DNA from 2 places in the Acidovorax sp. LjRoot66 genome. Region 2 is predicted to be linked to the other one. Evidence: predicted binding sites of a transcription regulator. Region 2 holds the regulator's gene; the other holds the start of a gene.
What was found. The regulator HrcA, encoded in region 2, represses chaperone genes, less so after heat shock. The targets are predictions, from matches to a motif close to TTAGCACTCNNNNNNNNNGAGTGCTAA.
Positions count from the first base shown of each region.

Region 1: ACSQ3Y_RS06725 (co-chaperone GroES) is a predicted target of HrcA. The motif match lies at 2,272-2,298, and genes of this name have one in related genera.

Region 1 covers NZ_CAXUQU020000001.1:1,452,036-1,456,243, reverse strand. The annotation lists gene ACSQ3Y_RS06735 (copper chaperone PCu(A)C) at 1-180, shown strand, start outside; gene ACSQ3Y_RS06730 (RCC1 domain-containing protein) at 317-1,816, opposite strand; gene ACSQ3Y_RS06725 (co-chaperone GroES) at 2,387-2,677, shown strand; gene groL (chaperonin GroEL) at 2,845-4,208, shown strand, end outside.
Region 2 covers NZ_CAXUQU020000001.1:1,651,346-1,655,553, reverse strand. The annotation lists gene ACSQ3Y_RS07680 (hypothetical protein) at 1-974, opposite strand, end outside; tRNA gene ACSQ3Y_RS07675 (tRNA-Ile) at 1,567-1,643, opposite strand; gene hrcA (heat-inducible transcriptional repressor HrcA) at 1,696-2,694, opposite strand; gene ACSQ3Y_RS07665 (NAD kinase) at 3,060-3,965, shown strand; gene recN (DNA repair protein RecN) at 3,968-4,208, shown strand, end outside.

The sequences.
Region 1 (4,208 bases), 200 kb from region 2:
GGCGGTTACCACGTGATGCTGATGAACCTCCAGCAGCAGGTGAAAGAGGGCGACACGGTGCCGATCACCCTGGTCTTCGAGGGCAAGGACGGCAAGCGCGAATCGGTGGAGGTCAAGGCCCCCGTGCGACCGCTCAACGCCGCAGCGCCAGCTGCGGCCCAGGGTGCGCACAAGCACTGAACGCCATGGCAAAGCGGACAGTGGGTCCGCCGCCGCTCTGGTACGGATTTGCATCCAATCGAACAATCCGACGGAAAGCCGCTGACGGCGCTTGCTACAGCGCCGCAGGGCGACCCAACGAGCGACGGTGTGCCGCTCAGTTCAGCGTGTGGACGACCTTGTAGCGGCCGGCACGGACCATCTCCGCTGCGGCCGTGGCATCGTCACCCACACCGTACCCCACCACCAACTGCACACCCTCCAGCCCGCTGAAGTTCAGGCCGGACGCAATGTTCACGGGCACCGTGCGGGGCAGCGGGCCACGTCCGTACGCCGGGAAGACGCCTCCGGTGTAGGGCGCCCATCCGTTCGGGCCCAGGAAGAGGGCCGTCGATCCGGCGAGTGCGGCCACATAGACCCGCCCCGTCTTGCCGCGGTGCAATGGCGATATCAGGGCGCCCACGTCCACCGTGACGTTGCTCAGGGGGCCATCCTGCCCTCCGGCAAAGGTGCCGGGGGCTTCACCCACCCGGCCAGCATCGAATGGTGCCCCATTGGCCAGCGTCACCCGCACGGGAGTCGTGGATTTGTCCGGGGCGCCTGTGGCCAGGTGGGTGGTCTTGCCCCACACCCAGACGCTGCCGTCCACGCCGATCGCCGCGGAGATCGCCGAGCCCGCTGCTGCGGCCACGACAGGCGGCAGGCCCGCAATGTGCGCGATCTTGGGTACTTCGGTCGAGGGGTTCACCAGGGTGCCATCGCCAAGCTGGCCGGCGCTGTTGACGCCGCAGGCATGCACGGCGCCATCGGCATCGACGAACAGGGTGTGGCCGTCGCCGGGCTCGATCTGCTGGATGCGCGCCAGACCCTGGATGGGCGAGATGTCGATCAGCGCATAGCCTCCATTCTGGATGCCCTTCTGGCCGCAGTAGGGGGCGTTGGTCGATGCCTGGCCCCAGACGGCGACGGTGCCGTCGCTCTTGAGGGCGTAGTACTGACCGGCGATGTTGATGGAGGTCGAGGCCACGGCCTGTACGCTGCCCAGGGCGTCGATCACGACCGGGGCCGTGGCGGTCCCGGCAACAGGGGCCAGTGCCTTGTTGCCGTTGGATCCCCAGGCGACCACCTTGCCGTCCTGGCGCAGCGCGAGCACGGCTGCGTCCGATGCGCTCACCGCCACGGCGCCCTGCGCGCCGGCCACCAGGCGGGGCACGGGGTTGCCGCCGCCACTGGTCTGCCCGGTGCCCAGTTGCGCCGTGCTGTTGCTCCCCCACGCAAAGACCTGGCCAGACACGTCGGTTGCAAAGGCCGCCGCCGTGTTGGTCCCGGCATTGATGCTGACGATGTTCGACAGGCCGTTGATCTGCACCGGCACGCTGGTGCCACTGCCGCCGGTGCGGCCACCCGAGTTGTCACCCCAGGCCCAGACGGTGCCGTCGGCCTTGAGCGCCATCGAGAATGAGCCCCGTGCCACCACCTGGACCACGTTCTGCAGCGAGGGGATCTGCGTGGGCGACGTGCGGGTGCTGGAATTGCCAAGGCCCAGTTGCCCGCCATTGCCGTAACCCCACGACCAGACCGTGCCGTCGGCACGCAACACGAGGGCATGGTCGTAGCCCATGGAGATGGCGGGCTGCACAGCGTGGGCAGAAGTCATCGCAAAAGCACAGCACAGGGCAGCAGCACCCAGGGCAACGGCAGTGCTCAAAGGCTTTTTCGTCATCAGATGTTTCATCGGTTCCCTCAAAAAAGTAAAAAAGAAAGATTGGCTGGACGCTTGGCGCCTGATCGCGTGGGGCGGGAAAAGCCGTACCGCAACCTCCGGGAGCCGGACCGTGGCGGGATGCGCCCCGTGTGCCCCTCAGCCAGCCAGCGGCGCCAGGGGCACGAAGCGGCAAGCCGCAATGCGATGGCGACGAGCGTCAAGACAGCGCAAGGTACCCATGGATGGCTTCCTGCGCCCCACCCCGCAGGGGTGAGGGATTTCCCTGCTCCTGCGCAAAAATGGGGTGGATCGGCCCGACCCCTTGCAAGCCATCGGCACAACTGGAAGCGTGTTTGACACCCTTCCAATCACCCCATGTCTTGAAACGGCAACAAATGCCCGTATCATTAGCACTCACTGCAACGGAGTGCTAACACTCCCTTGTTGGATGGAGTTTGGTAGCGCCTGGCCCTGTTCAGGCGCTTCGTACTGTCGGTAATTTTTTGACCCAGGAGCAATGCAATGAATCTTCGCCCCCTGCACGATCGCGTGATCGTCAAGCGTATCGAAAGCGAAACCACGACCGCCTCCGGCATCGTGATCCCCGACAACGCCGCTGAAAAGCCCGATCAAGGTGAAGTGCTGGCCGTCGGCCCCGGCAAGAAGAACGACAAGGGCGAACTGCTCGCCCTGAACGTGAAGGTCGGCGACCGCGTTCTGTTCGGCAAGTACTCGGGCCAGACCGTCAAGATCAAGGGCGACGAGCTGCTGGTCATGAAGGAAGACGACCTGTTCGCCGTGGTGGAGAAGTAAAGCTACTGCGCAGGCGCCATGCGTCGTTGCGCGGTGCTCGCAATCCTCACGTACAGGAAGTACGTTCCGGTTGCTGTGCTCCGTGCGCCTAGCCTGGCACCTGCTCGCTACGCTTTCCCCTCTCCCCCAAGCCAGTAATTGATTCAGTTAAATTTCAGGAGCTCCAAATGGCAGCAAAAGACGTAGTTTTCGGCGGCGAAGCCCGCGCACGCATGGTTGAAGGCGTGAACATTCTGGCCAATGCGGTCAAGGTGACCCTGGGCCCCAAGGGCCGCAATGTGGTGCTGGAGCGCTCGTTCGGCGCCCCTACTGTGACCAAGGACGGTGTGTCCGTGGCCAAGGAAATCGAACTCAAGGACAAGCTGCAGAACATGGGCGCCCAGCTCGTGAAGGAAGTGGCCTCCAAGACCAGCGACAACGCTGGTGACGGCACCACCACTGCCACCGTGCTGGCCCAGGCCATCGTGCGCGAAGGCTTCAAGTACGTGGCCGCCGGCATCAACCCGATGGACCTGAAGCGCGGTATCGACAAGGCCGTGACGGCCCTGGTGATCGAGCTGAAGAAGGCTTCCAAGCCCACCACCACCTCCAAGGAAATCGCACAGGTCGGCTCGATCTCGGCCAACTCCGACGAAACCATCGGCAAGCTGATCGCTGACGCCATGGACAAGGTTGGCAAGGAAGGCGTGATCACCGTGGAAGACGGCAAGTCCCTCGACTCCGAACTGGACGTCGTGGAAGGCATGCAGTTCGACCGCGGCTACCTGTCGCCCTACTTCATCAACAACCCAGAAAAGCAATCGGCCATTCTGGACAACCCCTTCGTGCTGCTGTTCGACAAGAAGATCAGCAACATCCGCGACCTGCTGCCTACCCTGGAGCAAGTTGCAAAGGCCGGCCGTCCGCTGCTGATCATTGCCGAAGAAGTCGAAGGCGAAGCCCTGGCCACGCTGGTGGTCAACACCATCCGCGGCATCCTGAAGGTCGTGGCTGTGAAGGCCCCTGGCTTCGGCGACCGCCGCAAGGCCATGCTGGAAGACATCGCCATCCTGACGGGCGGCAAGGTCATCGCTGAAGAAGTGGGCCTGACCCTCGAGAAGGTGACCCTGGCCGACCTGGGCCAGGCCAAGCGCATCGAAGTGGGCAAGGAAAACACCATCATCATCGACGGCGCCGGCGCTGCTGGTGACATCGAAGCCCGCGTCAAGCAAGTGCGCGTGCAGATCGAGGAAGCCACGTCCGACTACGACCGTGAAAAGCTGCAGGAACGCGTGGCCAAGCTGGCCGGCGGTGTGGCCGTGATCAAGGTCGGCGCTGCCACCGAAGTCGAAATGAAGGAAAAGAAGGCCCGCGTGGAAGACGCACTGCACGCTACCCGTGCAGCGGTGGAAGAAGGCGTTGTGGCCGGTGGTGGCGTGGCCCTGCTGCGTGCCAAGCAAGCTGTCGGTGACTCGGTCAAGGGCGACAACGCCGACCAGGAAGCCGGTATCAAGCTGGTCCTGAAGGCCATCGAAGCGCCCCTGCGCGAAAT
Region 2 (4,208 bases):
TCCGTGTCCGTCAGGTCCAGCGAGGGCGTGAATTTCAAGCTCGTGGCGTTGGTGCCCAGACTCGAGTAAGCCACCGTCTCAGGGAACGGCAACACCAGTTGGGCCCAGCCATCGACCTTGCGGAAGAACCAGACATCCGTCGTGTAGAAAAGGCCGTTGGCGGGAATGCGTGCAGCAACCCAGGTGCTGATCTGCGGATTGGCAGCGACCTCAGTGGCCGACTGGGTCATCGTGATGTCCAGCCTGAGGGGCTGGCCGGTGGTGGAGAGCACCGAGGTGGTGACCGTCGTGCCGGTAACCGGTGGATTGGTGGTGCCACCACCACCGCCAGGGCTTGCGGCGTCAACGGGGTCTGGAAAGGCGCTGGTGGTCCAGGAGATCTTGGCGTAGCCGGCCGCGTACTTGGGCATGTCGACGTCCAGGGCACCCTGGTAGTCGTAGAGCGCGGAGCCGCTCAGCTGGCGCACGTAGAGCCATTTGCCCTGGTCGGTGCTGCTGCGGTTGGCATCGAGCTGGCCGCCCACGAAGCGCAGGGTGCCGCCACCGTCGTGCACGACGAAATGGTCGACGTCTTCATTGACCAGGCGTGTGAACGAGGAGTCGATGCGCTCGCCGGTCTGTGCCGCCTGGTACTCACTACCGCTCAGGGCGGCGACTCGGGTCGGCTCCTTGCCGTAGCGCAGCACGAAGGCCGACTGGGTGCCTTGGGCCGCATAGCCCGAGAATAGAAACGAACGGGTGCCTGCAGGAATGAAGATCTTGAATTCCTGGTTCTGCATCTGGAAGCCAGTGAATTCAGGCAGGGAGAGGGAGCCACCGCCAGGGAAAGCGCAGCCGCCCGTGCCAAAACCGATGGCGCAGCCCGTCACGCCGGTAGGAGCGTATTGCTCCTTGAAGCCGACCTTGGTGTCGAAGGTATAGCCGCTGCTGCCGGACGACAGAGACAGGGCAATTCTGTGTGCAGACTGGTGCATCGAAACGAAGTTTGCAGCCTGGGCAAACGTGGTCACTGCAGCTAAAAACAAAACAATTAGATACCGCATCGAATGGACTCCAAAAATAAAAATGGCTGAGCAGTGTCGGCAGGCTCCATTCGGCACACCCACCCCCTCGCAGACCAGGACGACCCAACCCTCGTGCTGGCACAGGCAGCGACGCCCCAGCGCCCTGGCCAGTCCAGGGCTTGCAAGAAGCGTGACATCGCGTGTCCTTGAATGTATCGATGACTTGGTGTCGTCGCAGTGACGTGGAGCACAAGTTACATGCGGACACCCGATCGGCGCAAAGTCCTACAAGACATAGTTTGCCAGCGCAGGCCATGGAAAAGGGCAAGGCCGACATCAGATGAGGGTTTCCCACGCCAAGGTGGCCGCCGGGGCCGATGGCGACACCGGAGCGAAGCCCGCACAGGCCATGTTGGGGCTTACCACAGCGGCCATGGCGGCCGACGGCATCCGTCACAAGGCAAGGCGGCACGTGAAGCCGTCGAAACAGGTTTTGCGGAACAGCCCCTGTTTTGCGGAACAAAACGCTCCGAAAACAATAGCAGAAAACCTAAGCGGGATATGGTAGGGCGTGAGGGACTTGAACCCGCGACCAAAGGATTATGAGTCCTCTGCTCTAACCAACTGAGCTAACGCCCCGTGTACCTGACCGAAGATGGGGCACGCGGTATTGTAGGGGGTATCCAGGCGCTCAGCGGCGGTGGCTGAGGGCGTTGGACACCAGCTTGGAGGTGATGTCCACGATCTGGATCATGCGGTCGTAGGGCATGCGCGTGGGGCCGATCACGCCGAGCGTGCCGACCACCTTGCCATCCACCTCGTAGGGAGAGCTCACGATGGAGAGTTCCTCGAAGGGCACGACCTGGCTTTCGCCACCGATGTAGATGCGCACGCCCTCGGCCTGGCTGGAAAAATCCATCAGGCGCAGGATCTGCGTCTTCTGCTCGAAGAGGTCGAAGGCGCGGCGCAGGTTGCCCATGTCGCTGGAAAAATCGCTGACCGACAGCAGGTTGCGCTCCCCGGAGATGACCACCTCGTCCTGCGACTCGCCTTCGGAGCCCACGTTGACGGCGGCCTGCATCAGCGTGCCGATCTCGCCGCGCAGCGCGTCGACCTCGGATTTGAGGCGCTCGCGCACCTGCTCCATGGCCAGGCCGGCGTAGTTGGCGTTGAGGAAATTGGCGGCCTCGATCAACTGCGACTGGGAGTGGTCGATGTCGGTGAAGATCACGCGGTTCTGCACATCGCCCTCGGGCGAGACGATGATCACCAGGAAGCGCCGCTCCGACAGCCTTAGGAATTCGATGTGCCGGAACACCGAGGTGCGCCGTGGCGCCATCACTACACCCACGAACTGCGACAGGTTGGACAGCAGGTTGGCGGCGTTGGCGATCACCTTCTGCGGCTGCTCAGGCGCCAGCGGGGGTGAAATCAAAGGGTCACGCTGCACGGTCAACATGGTGTCCACGAACAGGCGGTAGCCCTTGGCCGTGGGAATGCGCCCCGCTGAGGTGTGCGGGCTGGCGATCAGGCCCAGCTCTTCGAGGTCGGCCATCACGTTGCGGATGGTCGCCGGCGACAGGTCCATGCCGGAGGCGCGCGAGAGCGTGCGCGAGCCGACGGGCTGCCCATCGGCTATGTAGCGCTCCACGAGCGCTTTGAGCAACAACTTGGCGCGGTCATCGAGCATGCGGTCGATTTTAATGAGGGAAGTGGGTGATTCCCTGTCGGGTTTCGTCTATCGTTGTACGGAGCAGTCCGCATGGGATGCACTAGGAGCCCGTCGGACTTGGAGCGTCGAAAGCGAAAATCGGCCTCAGCGAGGGCAGTTTTTGCTGGATTTGCAGCCCCATAGCCAAGCTATGGGGCAAAAAGACGGTGGAAAATGGACCGCTGCGGCCGATTTGCAGCCGACGATTTCCAAGTCCAACAGGCTCCTCGCATTAAACACCCTGTCCGGCCTGGGCCGTTCGTATGGTGCCTTCCCGGCCAATGGTGGAGCACGCAAGGCCCCGCCCAGGCCCCGTGTTCTTACAACAATGATGTAATTTGACGATGACCTCCAATTTCCGCCATGTAGCGCTCATCGGCAAGTACCAGCAGGCATCGGGCACAGGCGCCTCCTCCATGACCGACAGTTCGCGCCAGGCCCTGCAGGACATTGCGCAGTTCCTCACGGGGCAGGGCTGCGAGGTGGCGCTGGAGGCCGAGACCGCTGCCAACACCGGCCTGTCCGGCTACCCCGCCATGGACGTGGACACCATCGGTGCCCGCTGCGATCTGGGCCTGGTGGTCGGCGGCGACGGCACCATGCTGGGCATCGGCAGGCAGTTGGCGCGCCACAGGACGCCGCTGATCGGCATCAACCAGGGGCGCCTGGGCTTCATCACCGATATCCCATTCGACACCTACCAGGCCACCCTGCCCCCGATGCTGCAGGGCGAGTACGAAGAAGACCTGCGCCCGCTGATGCACGCCCGCGTGGTGCGCGACGGCCAGGTGGTCTTCGAGGCGCTGGCCATGAACGACGTGGTGGTGAACCGCGGCGCCACCTCGGGCATGGTGGAGCTGCGCGTGGAAGTGGGCGGCCGCTTCGTAGCCAACCAGCGGGCCGATGGCCTGATCATCGCCTCGCCCACGGGCTCCACGGCCTACGCACTGTCGGCCGGTGGCCCCATGCTGCACCCGTCCATCCCCGGCTGGGTGCTGGTACCCATCGCACCGCACACCTTGTCCAACCGGCCCATCGTGCTGTCGGATGCCACCGAGATCGCCGTCGAGGTGGTCAGCGGCCGCGACGTGAGCGCCAATTTCGACATGCAGTCACTGGCCTCGCTGCTGCACGGCGACCGCATCCTGGTGCAGCGCTCCGAGCACTGCGTGCGCTTTCTGCACCCGCTGGGCTGGAACTACTTTGCCACCCTGCGCAAGAAGCTGCGCTGGAACGAAGGGGGCTCCTGACCATGGCCCTGAGGCGCATCACGCTGCGTGATTTCGTCATCGTCCAGGCGCTGGAGCTGGACCTGCAGAGTGGTTTCACCGTGCTCACCGGCGAGACAGGGGCCGGCAAGTCCATCCTCATCGACGCCGTGCAACTGGTGCTCGGCGCCCGGGCCGATGCCGCGCTGGTGCGCGAAGGCTGCCCCCGCACCGACGTGTGTGCCGAATTCGACACCCCGCCCGCCGCCAGGCCCTGGCTCGAAG